3 regions of the Actinoplanes sp. NBRC 101535 genome follow, and region 2 is predicted to be linked to each of the others. Evidence: riboswitches for the same ligand, from Rfam matches in the RefSeq annotation. Region 2 holds a riboswitch; each other region holds the start of a gene.
What was found. A riboswitch is a leader RNA that binds a small molecule or an ion and turns the genes downstream of it on or off. The one in region 2 is predicted to bind S-adenosylmethionine.
Positions count from the first base shown of each region.

Region 1: it holds a riboswitch for S-adenosylmethionine, as region 2 does, so the genes downstream of both, thrC (threonine synthase) here and QSK32_RS40525 (GNAT family N-acetyltransferase) in region 2, are expected to answer to the same signal.
Region 3: it holds a riboswitch for S-adenosylmethionine, as region 2 does, so the genes downstream of both, QSK32_RS34850 (aminotransferase class V-fold PLP-dependent enzyme) here and QSK32_RS40525 (GNAT family N-acetyltransferase) in region 2, are expected to answer to the same signal.

Region 1 covers NZ_BSSY01000026.1:40,553-45,862, forward strand. Annotated here, with positions in the region: gene QSK32_RS41580 (GNAT family N-acetyltransferase) at 1-170, shown strand, start outside; gene QSK32_RS41585 (hypothetical protein) at 188-628, shown strand; gene thrC (threonine synthase) at 804-2,084, opposite strand; SAM riboswitch class I at 2,096-2,232, opposite strand; gene QSK32_RS41595 (GNAT family N-acetyltransferase) at 2,588-3,490, opposite strand; gene QSK32_RS41600 (ABC transporter permease) at 3,533-4,399, opposite strand; gene QSK32_RS41605 (alpha/beta fold hydrolase) at 4,396-5,310, opposite strand, start outside.
Region 2 covers NZ_BSSY01000024.1:66,897-72,206, forward strand. Annotated here, with positions in the region: gene QSK32_RS40510 (hypothetical protein) at 1-60, shown strand, start outside; gene QSK32_RS40515 (dihydrofolate reductase family protein) at 769-1,368, shown strand; gene QSK32_RS40520 (GNAT family N-acetyltransferase) at 1,423-1,929, opposite strand; gene QSK32_RS40525 (GNAT family N-acetyltransferase) at 2,195-2,818, opposite strand; SAM riboswitch class IV at 2,830-2,939, opposite strand; gene QSK32_RS40530 (alpha/beta fold hydrolase) at 3,071-3,874, shown strand; gene QSK32_RS40535 (hypothetical protein) at 3,844-4,506, opposite strand; gene QSK32_RS40540 (hypothetical protein) at 4,619-5,077, opposite strand; gene QSK32_RS40545 (phosphotransferase family protein) at 5,154-5,310, opposite strand, start outside.
Region 3 covers NZ_BSSY01000017.1:30,853-36,162, reverse strand. Annotated here, with positions in the region: gene QSK32_RS34855 (putative bifunctional diguanylate cyclase/phosphodiesterase) at 1-1,262, opposite strand, end outside; gene QSK32_RS34850 (aminotransferase class V-fold PLP-dependent enzyme) at 1,328-2,554, opposite strand; SAM riboswitch class IV at 2,571-2,687, opposite strand; gene QSK32_RS34845 (DUF1684 domain-containing protein) at 2,748-3,533, shown strand; gene QSK32_RS34840 (M20 family metallopeptidase) at 3,543-4,628, shown strand; gene QSK32_RS34835 (response regulator) at 4,750-5,310, opposite strand, start outside.

The sequences.
Region 1 (5,310 bases), on a different contig from region 2:
CCGACTGGTCGGTGGCGTCCGGGCGTGACGAGCTGATGCTCGAGGTGGTGGTCGGCAACGACCGGGCCGTCCGGGCGTACGAGAAACTGGGTTTCGCCGACACCGGTGTCCGCCTGCCGCACCCGACCGTCCCGGAGCTCACCGAGCTACAAATGCGCCGTAAAGCATGAAAAATCGCCTCAGAAGCGTGGTCAACACCTTGAACGGCACCACCGCCGCCGGCCTACTGATCGCCGTCGCCGCCGGTTCACGGATCCGAAGGGCCCCGGACGGCATCCTGATCGCCGAGAACTACCGCTTCCGGACGCCCGCGGCATCCTGCTTCACGGTCGGCTCAGTGATCATCACGAGGCACAGCGCCGAGTGGCTGCTGGACGACAGACGATCCGCCCTGCTGGCCCACGAGACCCACCACACGGCCCAGTACGCGATCCTGGGCCCACTGTTCTGGCCGGCCTATTGGCTGGCCTGCGGGTATTCGATCTGCGTCACGCCGTCGTTCGGCGCCCGGAACGTCTTCGAGAAGCGGGCCGGCCTGCGCGAGGGCGGTTATCCCGAGGATCTGCCGCTGCGCACATGGCTGAAGTTTGGTCGGGAGGACGGACGCACAGCACCTCCTGGCACGTAGCCATTGGGTCAGCACTGGGTCGTTGGGTCCCTCGAGATTGTCGCCAAGCTCAGGTGAGGGGCCTCGTACGGCGTCGCGTCCTCCCGCGCATGCATCTTGCACGTTTTTCTAGACGCCCCGCAAGTCCTCGAAGGAGGGAATCTTCAACAACCGGCAGGACACCGATTACGGACAGCTATCCCAGCAGTCCGGCCTCGCGGGCGCCGCGCAGCGACGGCTTGATGGTGTGGGTGGGTCCAACCTGGCCGGCCACCGCGTCGAGCGTCTTCAGGCCCTCGCCGGTGTTGTAGACCACCGTCTCCTTCGACGGGTCCAGCCTGCCGCTCGCCACCAGCTTCTTGAGCACCGCCACCGTGGTGCCGCCGGCGGTCTCGGCGAACACGCCGGTCGTCTCGGCCAGCAGCCGGATGCCGTCGCGGATCTCGTCGTCGTTCGCGTAGTCCATCCAGCCGCCGGTGCGCTTGACGGCTTCGATCGCGTACGGGCCGGCCGCCGGGTCGCCGATGTTGAGCGACTTGGCGATGCCGGTCGGCTTCACTGGGGTGATCACATCGGTGTCGGCGTGCAGGGCGACGGCGATCGGGTTACAGCCCTCGGACTGCGCACCGAACACGGTCCAGCCGCCCTCGGGCGCCGTGGCCAGTCCGATCTCGACCAGCTCGCTGAACGCCTTGTCCACCTTGGTGAGCAGTTCACCGGACGCCATCGGGATGACGACCTGGGCCGGGATGCGCCAGCCCAGCTGCTCGGCGACCTCGTACCCCAGGGTCTTGGAGCCCTCGGCGTAGAACGGACGGACGTTCACGTTCACGAACGCGGTGTCCTCGAACTCGTCGGTCTCCACGAGCTCACTGCAGAGCCGGTTGACGTCGTCGTAGGAACCTTCGATCGCGACCAGCTCACCCCCGTACACCGCGGTGGTGATGATCTTGCCCTGCTCCAGGTCGGAGGGGATGAAGACGATGCTCGGCACCCCGGCCCGGGCCGCGTGGGCGGCGACCGAGTTGGCCAGATTGCCCGTCGAGGCGCACGAGAACCGCTTGAAGCCCAGCTCCTTGGCGGCGGTCAGCGCCACCGACACGACCCGGTCCTTGAACGAGTGCGTCGGGTTCTGCGAGTCGTCCTTCACCCACAGCGGCGCGCTCAGACCGATCGCCTCGGCCAGCGCGGGCGCGGCGACCAGCGGGGTCAGACCGGGGTCGAGCGTCACCCGGGTGTCCGGGTTCTGCCCGGCCGGAAGCAGCCCGGCGTAGCGCCAGATGTTCTGCGGACCCGCCTCGATCTGGGCCCGGGTCACCCGCGCGAGCGCCGCCTCGTCATAGGCGACCTCGAGCGGGCCGAAACATTCGTAACAAGCGTGCTGCGCGGCGAGCGGGTATTCGGCACCACACGCGCGGCAGATCAGCCCACGGGCCGGAGATTCGGTGGAGACAGGTGCACTGACGGCAGACGTCATCGAGGCCTTCCCTCTCATCTTTCCCCGCGGCGACCTGCCGAAACGGGGACGGAATTAGCACCTGCCGCGCGCGGCCTCGTCATCGAGACATGCACGGTGGTTGCCGGGGCTTCGTCGGGCCGTATCCCTCTGCCCCTCTGGATGAGGTATTCAGTTGTTACCGCCACCTTACGACGCCCTCTCGGGATCCTCGAAGATGATTCCCGAGGTGTGAGCGAGTTATCGACGGTCAGCGCCAAAATACGAGCAAAACACTTCAAAAGCTTAAGAACCATGTCGTAGCGGGGTGGTGGGTACAGACCGTCGCTCCCGCCGAGGGCCCGGCGACTCCCGCTGGCCGCTACGCGTCCAACCCGCGAGAGCCACCGGGCGGCCTGCGTGAGTGGTGACGCCCGAAAAACCCAGACACGTTCCGTGGTAAGGGCACGAAGCCCATCCGCATGGTGACCTCAGCCGCACTCAGCGCCGCACATCACCACGCGGATGCCGGGCAGGAACCTTGACTAGAGGGTGATCACGCCGGAGAACTGGCGGGCGATCGGCCGGTAGCCGAGACGGGCGTTGACGGCGAGCATGGCGACGTTGGACTCGTCATTGGCGGTGTAGGCGACCGTCACCCCGTGTTCGGCCGCCCGCAGCAGAGCCGCCGTCTTCGCCGCCAGAGCCACGCCACGCCCCCGGAACGCGGGAACGGTGGCGGTCATGTCGGACCAGGCGCGGTGACCGTCCCGCAGGATCAGGGAGTACCCGATCGGGTCGTCCCCGGCCATCGCAACCGTGCTCGCGGACCGATCCAGATCAGGGTTGTCCCAGACGTCCTGCCGCCACGAGTCGAACGGGATCGGAGCCGTGGGCGTGTCACCGGGTTCGTCGGCGGTGGCCAGCCGGTCGGCCGCATACAGATCGTGGGCGGAGATGTCGATCAGCGGAACGAGCCGGATCCCCACGGGCGGCACCGGCGGGGAGACGAGGGGGCTCAGGTCGAGGGCGGAGTAGCGCACCTCGCGGGTCGGCTCCAAGCCGCGGCGGCGGGCGAAGTCGAGCGCCTCCGGGGTGGTCAGCGCGGCCGTGCGGCGGATGCCGATCGAACGCAGATGATCGGTGACCGCGGTGAACAGGGCGCCGCCGATGCCCCGGCACCGATACGACGGGTGCACCTGGAGTTGGAGGATCTGGCCGAAGTCCGGTTCGGCGGAGCCCAGATTGCGCAGGCCGGCCACCCAGCCGACCACCTCGCCGGCACGGACCGCCACGAAACAACCCCACTGCTCGGCCGTCGGCGGTGCGGTGATGGTGTGCCTGGTGGCGTGCTCACCGCGTACCAGATAAGGGTGGATCTCGGCTCGGAGAGCGACCACCCCGGCGGCGTCACCGGACCGCGCGGCCCGGATCTCGAAGTTCGGCATCGCGCTCGATCTTCGAAGTCCCGGACCGCGGGGTCAACGCATTTACGAGGTGACGTCCTTGCGGGTGAAGCGGTAGAACGCCACCGACCAGAAGATCGTCGCGTAGACGACCGCGGAGATCGCCCCCTTGGCCAGGTCCTCGGTCTGGATCGGGGTGGAGAGCAGCCCCATCCAGGCGTCGTTGTAGTGCGACGGCAGCGCGTTGCGGATCGTCCCGAGCGCCTCGATCTGGTCCAGGATGCTGGACAGGATCCAGAGCAGCACCGCGCCGCCGACCGCGCCCAGCGCCGCGTCGGTCAGCACCGACAGCAGGAACGCCAGGCCCGCGACGACCAGCAGGGTGACCGCGAAGTACGCCAGGATGCCCAGCAGCCGCAGCACACCCTCACCCGGTGGGATCTCCGCCGCGATGCTGCTGCCCAGCGGACCCCAGCCGTAGCGGATCGTGCCGAGCAGCATCCCGGTTCCGGCCAGCAGGAAGAGCGCCACCAGGGAGTATCCGGCGGCCACGATCAGCTTGACGCCGAGCAGCCGTGCCCGCGGCACCGGAATCGCCAGCAGGTATCGCAGGCTGCCCCAGGAGGCCTCGCTGGCGACCGTGTCGCCGAAGCACAACGCCACGACCACGACCAGCAGGAAGCTCGACGAGACGGCCAGGCAGAACAGGGTGAAGTTCAGTCCGCCGGAGGTGGCCAGGTCGGCCAGGCTGCTGAACGCGCCCCCGCCGCCACCGCCGTCGTCGTCGCGCCGGTCGGTGTCGAACTCGAAGGCCAGCAGGATGATCACCGGCAGCAGCACCATGAAGCCCAGGGCCAGCTGGGTCCGCCGCCGGGACGCCTGACGCCGCACCTCCGCCCAGATCGGCATGGTGCGTGACGCCTTGTAGCCGGTCGCCGCCGAGGCGCTCATCGGTCTCCACTTCCCCGCGAATTGTCGCCCACCAGGGCCAGGAACGCGTCCTCGAGACGCCGGCGCGGCACCAGACGTTCCACGCCGATGCCCGCGCCCACCAGCGAGGCGACCACCTCGGAGCGAGGCGTGCCGTTGGTGTCCACGATCAGTCCGCTCGTGCCCTCGGTGCCGAGCGTGGTCACGCCCAGCTCTTCCAGGACCCGGGTCGCGGCCGGCACGTCGGTCACGTCGACCTGCACCGACGGCGAGTCGCCGACGATGTCGCCGACCGGGCCGGACGCCACGATCCGGCCCTTGTTGACCACCACCGCGTGCGTGCAGGTCTGTTCCACCTCGGCGAGCAGGTGACTGGAGACCAGCACCGCCCGGCCGTCGGTGGCGTACCGCTGCAACACCCGGCGCATCTCGGCGATCTGCGGCGGGTCCAGCCCGTCGGTCGGCTCGTCGAGCACCAGCAGTTCGGGCAGGCCGAGCATGGCCTGGGCGATGGCGAGACGCTGCCGCATGCCGTGGCTGTACTTGCGGGTCCGGCGGTGCACCGAGTCACCCAGTCCGGCGATCTCCAGCGCCTCGTCGAACCGGGCGTCCTCCCACGGCCGGCCGGTGGCCCGCCAGTACGCCCTCAGGTTCTCGTAGCCGCTCAGGTGCGGCAGGAAGCCGGGGCCCTCGACGAGCGCGCCGACCCGGGACAGGATGGGTGCGCCCGGAACCAGACGGTGGCCGAAGACGTAGATCTCGCCCTTGGTCGGCTGGGTCAGGCCCATCAGCACCCGCAGCGTGGTGGTCTTGCCCGCGCCGTTGGGTCCGAGCAGGCCGACGACCTGGCCGCGCTGGACCGTGAAGCTGATCTCCTGGACCGCCACGAAGCCGTCCCCGTACGCCTTGCGCAGCCCGAACACCGCGAGCGG
Region 2 (5,310 bases):
TCGTGGTTGATCGTCCGCAACGGCGTCGAGGACAGCGTCATGGCTCCGGCGAGGGGCTGACCGCACCCGGTTTTCGCGGCGCCGTCCCGTCCCGGCGTCGCTCCGTCCCGGCGCCGTCCCGTCCCGCTGGCGGGCCGACGCCGGCTGCTCGCCGGCGGGTAGGTGAGTCGCGATTGATCAACACCGTGTCGTGGGTGACGAGCCGGCCTGCGAGCTACCCCGCAAGGCGGTCAGTCGTCGCCTTATGGCTGCCGGGCGGAGTTGAGCGTGGCGGGCCGTCGCCCATGGCACTGCCCGCCACGCTCGGCCGACCACCGATGACGGCTCGGAATCGCCAGCCGTCGTTTGCGGTCGTTTTCGGCTCACGGATGGACCACGGCTGACGGCTGAGTCGGGCGAGCCGTCGACCACGGCTGCCCGCAGGGCGAAACGCAGCCGCCGGCGACGGCCCGGGGGTTGCCGGCCGTCGGTCATGGTCGTCTTCGGCTCATCGACGGACCGTGGCCGACGGCCGGGCATTCCGGGCGTCTTCGACCTGGCGCTGTTCACGTTCGGGCCGTCCGGTCCGCCGCCGATGACGGCCTCCGCGCTACCGCGGTCTTGGCCGACGTGCGGAGTGTGCCAGGGTGGAGGAGACCCGGATCGGTTCGCCGCCGAGCGATGAGTTCTGACGCCGTCGGGGGTCTGAAATCCGGAGGCCGATGGCGGCACGACGTGAAGTCGCGGTTCGGTGTCCGGCTTTTCGAACTCGTGACGAAAGGTTGCGGAATGACGGTTATCGCCAGCTTCTGTATGTCGCTGGACGGCTTTGTGGCTCGTCCGGACAACAGTGTGGGCCCCCTGTTCGACTGGTATTCCCGTGGTGATGTCGAGGTGCCGATGGCCGGCTACCCGATCACCTTCCGGGTCTCCGCGGCCAGCGCGGACTACCTGCGCGCCCAGACCGACCTGGCCCGGAGCAGTGCCTTCGTGTGCGGCCGCCGGGTCTTCGACCACACGGGCGGGTGGGGTGGCAACCCGCCCGGCAACGGCCGCGCGTTCGTGATGACCCACCGCGAACCTCCCGCGGACTGGCCGGCTGAGCGGCTCGCACCGTTCACTTTCGTCCCCGACGGTGTCGAGAGCGCGATCAACCAGGCCAAGGCTGCCGGAGACGGCAACGTCAGCGTGTCCGGCCCCGCGGTCGCCCAGCAGTGCCTCAACGCCGGGCTGTTGGACGAGATCCGCATCGACCTGGTGCCGGTGTTCCTCGGCGAGGGGATCCCTTACTTCGCGAACATCGACAACGACGGCGCCGAACTCGAACGCGTCGAGGTCGTCGAAGGTGACGGCGTCACACACCTGCGGTATCGCGTGCATTACCGCTGACCGGGGACCCTGGTGATGAACGGTTTCGTGACCGGCAGCCCCTACCCGACCGCCCTACCCGGCCGGCCTTGCCTGAGGCGGTTGGGCCAGGCGCAGCAGGTCGTCGCCCTCGGCGCGGTACATCAGCTTCGACGGCATGTGCAGGTCGCCCAGGCGGCGATAGAAGCGGCGCGCCTCGACGTTGTCGGCGTCGGTCGACCATTCCATGCGGCTGCAGCCGGTGCCGACCGCTATGGCGCCGAGCCGGGCCATCAGGGCGGTGCCGACGCCGTGTCTGCGGAACGGCTCGCGGACGTACAACTCCTTCAGGAACAGCGACTTGGTGATCCCGGCGGCCGGCCACAGGAAGCTGTAGCTGGCGAAGCCGCGGACCACGCCGTCACCGTCGGCGGCCAGCAGCACCCGGGCGGCGGGTCCGTCGCTGAACAGCAGGGAGGCGATCTGGCGTTCCCACTCGTCGCGGGGTGGGAGTTCGTCGGCGCCGTAGAAGCGTTCCACCTCGGCCAGCAGTGCGGCCACGGCCGGGAGGTCGTCGGCGGTCGCATGCCGGTAGCGGTTCACCGAAGATCCCGAGGCAGATCAAGAGCAGTCCATGATGGTACGAGACGCCGACGCGTACCGTGGCTGCGGCGCGGGTGCGGGAGTTGCCGGTCGGGTTCCACAGCTTCCAGGATGGCCGCCGGATGCGGTGGCGGGCCGTCGCCGGGCCGGTCGACACCGATCGTGGCGCCACCGAGGGAGAGTGGCTCGGCCGGGTGTGCGGGCAGCACCGCCGGGCGTGCGGGCACCAGCACCGGGTGTGTCCTCCGGCCGCCCACCTGCCGGGTCAACACGACACGAGGTGGGCTGCCAGACGGTGACGCAGATGGGCGCGGCAGGTCGGCCACTCCGCCGCGATGATCGAGAACATCGCGGAGTCGCGGAGCAGGCCCTCCTCGCCCGGCGCCCACGACCGGGACCAGCGCCGCAGGACGCCCTCGAAGGTGGCGCCGGTCGCGGCCAGGGCGGCCCGGGCCCGGGCGTTACGGGCGTCCGTCTTCAGGTCGACGCGTTGCACGTTCCACTGTTCGAAGGCGTTCGTGAACAGCAGCAGTTTGGCCTCGGCGTTGATGCCGGTGCCCTGCGCGGAGGCGGACAGCCAGGTGAAGCCGACCTCGACGGCGACCAGGTCGCCGGTGTCCGGCTGGTAGCGCGGATCCCAGTAGGCGGTGGCACCGACGGCCCGGCCGGTCGCCGCGGAGATCTGTGCGTACGGGGCGAGCCGCCCGGTCGCGGCGCGCCCGAGTTGTTCGTCGATGTAGGCGTACACCTGGGCGGGGGTGGGCACCCAGGTCCACCCGTAGGAGTCGCGGTTCTCGGCGACGGCGGCCCGCAGGTCGGGGGCGTGCCGGTGGGCGAGCGGTTCGAGGCGGACGAGGGCGCCGTCGAGGGCAGGGCCGGGCAGGATCACGCGAACTCCAGGGTCGTCGCTTGTCCGGCGGGGCTGCCGGACCTGGTCATCACCCGGAGCACCCACCCACGACAGGGGTTGCCGGCCAGCAAGCCGGGGCTTGACGCTGGCACTCGTGACCCGCCAGACCCTACCGGACGGGGATGGGGCGTGTTCAGCGCGTACACCCGAACGAGATTTTAATGATTCGGTCTGATATTTCGGGCAATGGCCGGAAATAGGGTCGGCATCGAGTACGCCTACGCTGGCACCGTGTTCGCTTATGAAACAGGTTCGGGTACGCCGCTGGTGCTGCTGCACGGATTCGGCCTGGACCATCGCAGCCTGCTGCCGCTGGAGCCGACGTTCACGGGTTCGGGGTGGCGGCGTGTCTACCTCGACCTGCCCGGCGCGACCGGAACCCCGGCAGGGGATGTGACCAGCTCGCAGCAGGTCGCCGACGCGGTCGTGGACGAGATCCGCGCGCGTCTCGGCGACACGCCGTTCGCCGTGCTGGGCTGCTCGTTCGGCGCGATGATCGCCCGCCACGTCGCGCACGAGCTCCGCCCGCAGGTCCTCGGGCTCGCCACCCTGGTCGGCGTCTTCGTCGCCCGGCGCAGCGAACGGACCCTGCCACCCCGGACGGTGCTGCGAACCGATCCGGAGATCGAACCGCTGCTCGGTGCGTCCATCGGCCACTACCGGGAGGACGCCGTGGTGGAGTCCACGGACGACGCGGAGACGTTCCTGAAATACCTGCTGCCGGGCATCGACGGCGCCGACCAGGAGGCGCTGGCACGGATCGCGCACGACTACACCCTGGACCGGGAACCCGAGGACGCCCACCCCGAGCCTTTCACGCAGCCGGCCCTGCACGTCACCGGCCGGCAGGACGACGTGGTCGGTTACGCCGACGCGTGGCGCCGCGTCGAGCACTATCCGCGGGCGTCGTTCGCGACCCTGGACGCCGCCGGTCACAACCTCGTCTCCGAACAGGGCGGCCTGTGCTCGGCCCTGATCGCCGACTGGCTGCGCCGCATGAGGGGTCACGTCTCGAGCAACTGCCGGACGATGTAGCCGCCGACGGAGGCCGCGGCTACCAGGAACGACACGCCCACCGCGGTGGTGGCCGCGCGCCGGGCCCGTTTGCCGAGCCAGGCGGCCATGACCAGCCCACCGCCGAACGGCAGCCCGAACTTCAGGAGAAGCTCGCCCGCCATGGTGAGCGCCTCCAGAGCGCCGAGGCCGATCGACACTGCCATGACGGCCAGGCCGCCGACCAGCAACCGGGCGCGGAGAGGGCGCCAGGCTTGCCACCCCCGCCGCGGTTCCCGCCAGAGCAGGGCGAGGGCCACACACGTGGCGACGGTGCCGACCAGAGCGAGGATGGCCGACTGCGCCACCCAGTCCGCCATCTCGGTCTGGGTCGGGGTGATGGCGTCCGCGCCGGCGGCGTTGAACACGTCGCGGATGCCCACCGTGCCGTGTCCGGCCAGGTGAGCGGCGCACACCGTGACCGCCGCCGCCGTGGGCCGTCGCAAGCCGGGGAACAGCGCCACCGTCAGGCCGCCGCCGATCAGGCCCAGAACACCGAGCCAGAGTACGGACGACCAGTACGGCTCGGGGGCCAGGAACAGGACGGCGGCGGCTGGTACCGCGCAGAGCACGAGCACGGCTCCCGCCACGGTGGTCGTGACACGACGTTGCATGCCATCCTCAACGCGTCACCTCGTGACGGGTGTCGTCCGGTCCCCGAGGATGGCATCGTCCCTTTCGGGTAGTTCGGGAACGGCCAGCTACAAATGGCACGGTCCCGAAACGTCAGCGGGACGAGGCCGCCAAAACCTGCGTGGCGCGGTCGGCCACGGTCGCGTCGACGACCAGGTCGTAGTGGTCCGGGCGGAGCCGGCCCGGCACACCGGCGGGGCGGCGGCCCAGCGCCATGCCGTACCCGATCAGGCCGATCGCAGCACCCGAGGCGGTGCCGGTGGCGGCGGCGGCCAGGGCGATCCGGGTGTCGTCGTCGTGGTTCGGCACCACCAGCTCGAAGGAGGTCAGCAGGTGCCCGACCAGGATGCCGACGAGCAGCCCGAGCAGTCCGCCCCGCACGGCCGGCCGGCGGGCGGTGACGGCGGGCGCCTCGTGGCTGCCGCAGGCGACGATGGTGGCGCTGTCCTGCGGGATGCCGCCCTCGGTGAGCCGGGCGGACGCCCGCGCGGCGGTGGAGAAGTCGGCCGCGGTGGCGACGACGCGGCGCGGGCCGTCGGTGTCGTGGTTCATGAGCACTCCTTCCGGCTGCCTGAGTGTCCATTCGTACCCGGATTCGCGGCCATCGCCATCGGGAGCAGCGGAAACGTCATGTGAGTGACATATTGTGACGGAGCACGTCGAATTCGCAGCCGGGCGCGTCCGGGTCGAAGCCGTGTTCGATCAGCCAGCGCGACGCGGTCAGGCTGCGCAGGGCCCACCAGGCGCGGATCACCTCCCGGTCGGCGCCGGGGCCGTACCCGGTG
Region 3 (5,310 bases), on a different contig from region 2:
GCCAGCGAGGCGAGGATGCCGTTGCCGACGCGCAGGCCGATGCCGGCCGGCCCGGCCACCGCCACGATGAACTCGTCGCCGCCGAGCCGGGCGGTCAGCGCGCCGACCGGGACGACCGAGGTGAGCCGCAGCGCCAGGGCCCGCAGCACGTCGTCGCCGGTGGTGTGCCCGGTCGCGTCGTTGATCGACTTGAAGCGGTCGACGTCGAGGTAGATCACACTGACCGGTTCGGCGCTCTCGGCGAGCAGCAGGCTCAGGTCGTGTTCGAAGGCCTTGCGGGAGAGCAGCCCGGTGAGCGAGTCGTGGCGGACCTGATGGCGCAGCTCCGCCTCGTGGTTGCGGACCGACGTGACGTCGAGCAGGTGCACGAAGGTCAGTTTGAGCTCGCCGTCACGGTCGTACAGGTTCGTGCTGTGGATCTGCACCCAGATCAGGGAGCCGTCGTCGTCGCGGCGGTACTGCCGGGTCAGGGTGAGCGGGTCCTCGGACTCGCGGATCGTGTCGTACATCGACTGGACGCCGTCCTCGACCGCCTTGATCGGCAGGTCGGCGACGGTGAACCCGGACGGCAGCACGTCCGGCAGCCGCAGCCACTCCCGGTAGGCGCCGTTGGTCCGCAGCAGCCGGCCGTCCGGGGCGATCATCACCATCGGCACGGGCGTCTCGTCGAACGACACGCTCAGCTGGGCCTGGCTCTCGTCCAGGTTCTCCTGGGCGCGTTCCTCCTCGGCCTCGGTCAGGCTCCACTGGACGACCTGGAAGCCGGCCGCGAAGAGCACCGCGGCACCGTGCAGCAGGGCCCAGGTGAACGGGTGGTTCTGGGCACTGCTGTGGTCGTACGTGTGCTCGCTGACGAGCACCCCGAACACCGAGTGGTGCAGGGTGGTGGCGATCAGGAACACGCCGAACGGCGCCCAGTCGCGGTACAGCGCGAGCGCCGCCACCGCGACGAAGAACGAGAAGTGCGATTCGGTCAGACCGCCGCTGAGCGAGACGAAACCGCCACACGCCACCGCGTAGCCCAGCGCGACCGCGACCGACCGTAACCGGCGGGACCAGGACCGGGTTCCCACCAGCACGGACGTGAGGATGAGGCCGTCGGTGACCAGCAGGGTGGGGCCGGTGTCGGGACGGAACGCGCCGAACACCGTGAGGATCACCATGATGACGGCGAGCAGCACCGTCAGCAGCCGGTGCCGGCGTGCCCAGTCCTCGTCCCGAAGCCCGCCGCCGACCGGGAGCCTGTCCCACAGCCACGTCATCCACCCCGCCACGATTGTCTCTTCGGCGGGTTCGGCGGCCAGGGAAGGCCAACACGGGTAGCGGATCAGGTGCGAAGGACCGCCGCGAGGCCTGCGACGAAGCGGTCCACGTCCTCGACGTCGCTGCCGATGCCGAAACTGGCCCGCAGGAGCCCGGTCGCGCCGTCACCACAACTGCCCGTCGTGGCACTCCCGGTCAGCCGCCGCACCAGCGGGTGGGCACAGAACTGACCGGCGCGGACCCCGATCCCGTGATCCCGGCCCAGGCGCAGCGCCACGTCGGCCGGGTCGTGGCCGGGCAGGGCCAGCGAGACGATGCCGACCCGGGGCTGGTCCGGGCCGAAGACGCTGACCTCGACCGCGCCGGGCACCCCGGCCAGGCCCTCCCGCAGCCGGGTCAGCAGGGCCTGCTCGTGGGCGTGCAGGGCGTCCCGGTCGGCGGCGGCCAGGGCCTCGGCGACGGCCGCGATGGCCACCGCGCCGAGCAGGTTCGGGGTGCCGCCCTCGTGCCGGGCCGCGCCGGTCGCCCAGGTCAGCTCGCCGGGGACGTCACCGACGACGGCGCTGGCGCCACCACCGGCGAGGTACGGCTCGGCGGCGTCCAGCCAGTCGGCGCGGCCGGCCAGCACACCGGCACCGAACGGGGCGTACAGCTTGTGGCCGGAGAACGCGAGGTAGTCGGCGCCCAACTCGTCCAGGTCGACGGCCCGGTGCGGGGCCAGCTGGGCGGCGTCGACGACCACCCGGACGCCGTGGGCGTGCGCGACGTCGGCCAGCTCACGGACCGGCCAGACCTCCCCGGTCACGTTGCTCGCACCGGTCACGGTGAGCACGGCCGGACCGGTGACGGTGGCCAGCGCCGCGGTGAGCAGCGTGACCGCCTCCGCGGGCGACGACGGGGTGGGCAGCCGCACCGGGTTCGGCCAGGGCAGCAGGTTCGCGTGGTGCTCGCCGGAGAACTGGAGTGTCGTGGTCCCGGCCGGCAGTGCCCGGGCCAGCAGGTTGAGCGCGTCCGTGGTGTTCCGGGTGAAGATCACCGTGTCGCCGGGGCGGGCGCCGACGAACTCGGCGACCACGTCGCGGGCCAGCTCGTACGCCAGGGTGGAGGCCTGGGACCGCACCCCGGTGCCCCGGTGCACGCTGCCGTAGCGCGGCAGCAGGTCCTGCACCGCGTCGGCGGCTGCCCGCACACAGGGGGCGGACGCGGCGTAGTCGAGGTGCACGAAACGCGTGAGCTCGCCGGACGGCAGAGCGACCTTCAGATCTTCACCGATGACATCCAACAATGGCATGACCGCGCCTCCACGGGTTCGCCTCTTGCCGGCATCGGGCGATGCGCGGCCCGGTCTTCACCCGGGGCACCCCATCGCGAACTGCAAGGGTTGCCGGCCAGCAAGCCGGGGCTTTCCGCTGGCACTCATGACCTGGCGACGACCGTAGCAGACGTGTATTACCCCCTCAACAAGTAGTGATTAGGCTCAACGCATGACGATCACGTTCCAGCAGGAGTGGGAGACGTGGCACGACGCCCACGAGCAGCGGCGTGCCTCCCCGCACGGTTTTCTCGCCATCACCGGTCTGCACTGGCTGACGGAGACCCCGCAGCGGTTCGACGGAGTGCCGGGGTCGTGGAGCACCGGGCCGTCCGGGCCCGCGGTGACGCTGGACGATGGTGAGGAGATCATCGTCGACGGCAGTCCGGTGTCGGGCAGCTTCGCCTTCGGCAAGATTCCCGACAAAGGCGACGTCACGGTTGAATACGGAAATATCCGGATTGAGGTGGCAAGTCGTGGTGGGTTCGACGTGGTTCGCCCCCGCGATCCCGCCGGCCCGGTCCTGAAGGCCTACGACGGCACCCCGGCCTATCCCGCAGACGAGAAGTGGGTCATCTCCGGGGATTTCCGGGCGTTTGACGAACCGCGCCCCTACCCCGTCGGTTCCGTGGCCGAAGGCATCGAACACGTCTACGAATCCCCCGGCGTGATCACCTTCACCGTCGACGGCGTCGACCACGAGCTGGTCGCCTTCAACGGGCACACCCCGGGCACCCTCTCGGTGCTGTTCACCGACGAGACCTCGGGCGTCACCACCTACGCCGCGAACCGCAGCGTCCAGGTCGCCGCCCCGGCCGCCGACGGCACCGTGACGGTGGACTTCAACCGGGCCACCAATCTGCCGTGCGCGTACACCGAATTCGCGACCTGCCCGCTGCCCCCGCAGGGCAACCGGCTGCCGATCGCGGTGGAGGCGGGCGAGAAGAAGCCGAGTTAGCCTGCCTCGGTGGAGGAACTCGTCGCACCCGCGGTGGAGCTGATCGGCATCCGCTCCACCGCGGACCGTCCCGCCGACCTGCGGCACGCCCTCGACCTGGTGCTCGACCTCGTCGGGCCGGGTTTCGACACCCGGCACTTCGTCGCGAACGGCAAACCCAGCGCGCTGCTGACCACCGGCGACCGGCCGCAGGTCATCCTGAACGCGCACCTGGACGTGGTACCCGGCAAACCGTCCCAGTTCGCCGCCCGTCGCGACGGCGACCGCCTCTACGGGCGCGGCGCCCAGGACATGAAGGTCGCCGCGCTGGTGATGGCCACGGTGTTCCGCGACGTGGCCCGCACCCTGCCCTACCCGGTCGGGTTGCAGCTGGTCACCGACGAGGAGGTGGGCGGTTTCGACGGCACCGGCCACCAGGTCGCCGCGGGTGTCACCGCCCGGTTCGTGGTGATCGGCGAGCAGAGCGCGCTGCGGGTGGTGGCCGCCTCCAAGGGCATCCTGCGGGCCCGGCTGACCGCGACCGGTCGCACGGCCCACGCCGCGTACCCGTGGCTCGGCGAGAACGCCCTGCTCACCGTGGTGGACGCGGTCAGCCGGGTGGTCGCGCGCTATCCAGTTCCGGACGCCGAGGCCTGGACCACCACGGTCAACGTCGCTTCCATCACGACGTCGAACACGGCCGCGAACATCGTGCCCGCCGACGCACAGGCCTGGCTCGACGTCCGCTTCCCGCCGCACGACACCGACTTCACCGGCCGTGAACCCGCCGAGATCGTCGCCCACCTCGCCGCGATCACCGGGCCGGCGGTGGACGTCACGATCGAGGGGCTGGGCGCGCCGCACTATGCGAATCCGGACAGCGCCCCGGTCCGGCTCCTGCAGCAGGCCGCGCAGTCCGTCGGCTACGACGGCTCCCTGCTGCGCAAACACGGCGCGGCGGACGGCCGGTTCTACTCGGCGCGCGGTGTGGACGCGTGCATCTTCGGTCCGGCCGGCGACGGACAGCACGGCCCGCACGAATACGTCGACCTGCGGTCACTGCGCCCTTACCACGACGCGCTGCGCACGTTCCTGCTCTCGTGGGGGTACGCGTGAAGCGGCGTCCCCCTTCGACCCGCAATCCGACCGTCCCGGGTTCGCCTACCGCACCCCGCAATCCGGGCGTCCCGGGCTCACCTCCGGAACCGTTCCGCACTGGGTCGCCGCCGCTGACGGTTCAGGATCGGCGCTCGCCGGGGCGGACCCGGCCGGTCTCGTAGGACCAGACGACCAGCTGCGCCCGGTCCCGCAGGTCCAGTTTGGCGAGCACCCGCGTGACGTGCGTCTTCACCGTCGCCGGGCTGATCGCGAGCGCCGCCCCGATCTCGTCGTTGGACAGTCCGGTCGCGACCAGGGCGGCGATCTCGTCCTCCCGCGGTGTCAACCGTCCCGCCCCGGCCGCCGGCACCGGGGACGCCGGGACGGGACGGCGGGTGAACTCCGCGATCAGCCGCCGGGTCACCGACGGCGCGAGCAGGGCGTCGCCGGCCGCCACCACCCGGACGCCGCGGATCAGGTCGACCGGTTCGATGTCCTTCACCAGGAAACCGCTGGCGCCGCCGCGCAGCGCCCCGTACACGTACTCGTCGTGATCAAAAGTGGTCAGGATGACCACCTTGACGGCGGTCAGGCGCGGATCCGTGACGATGCGCCGGGTCGCCTCGAGGCCGTCCAGCACCGGCATCCGCACGTCCATCAGCACCACGTCCGGTCGTTCCCGCAGCGTCAGGTCCACCGC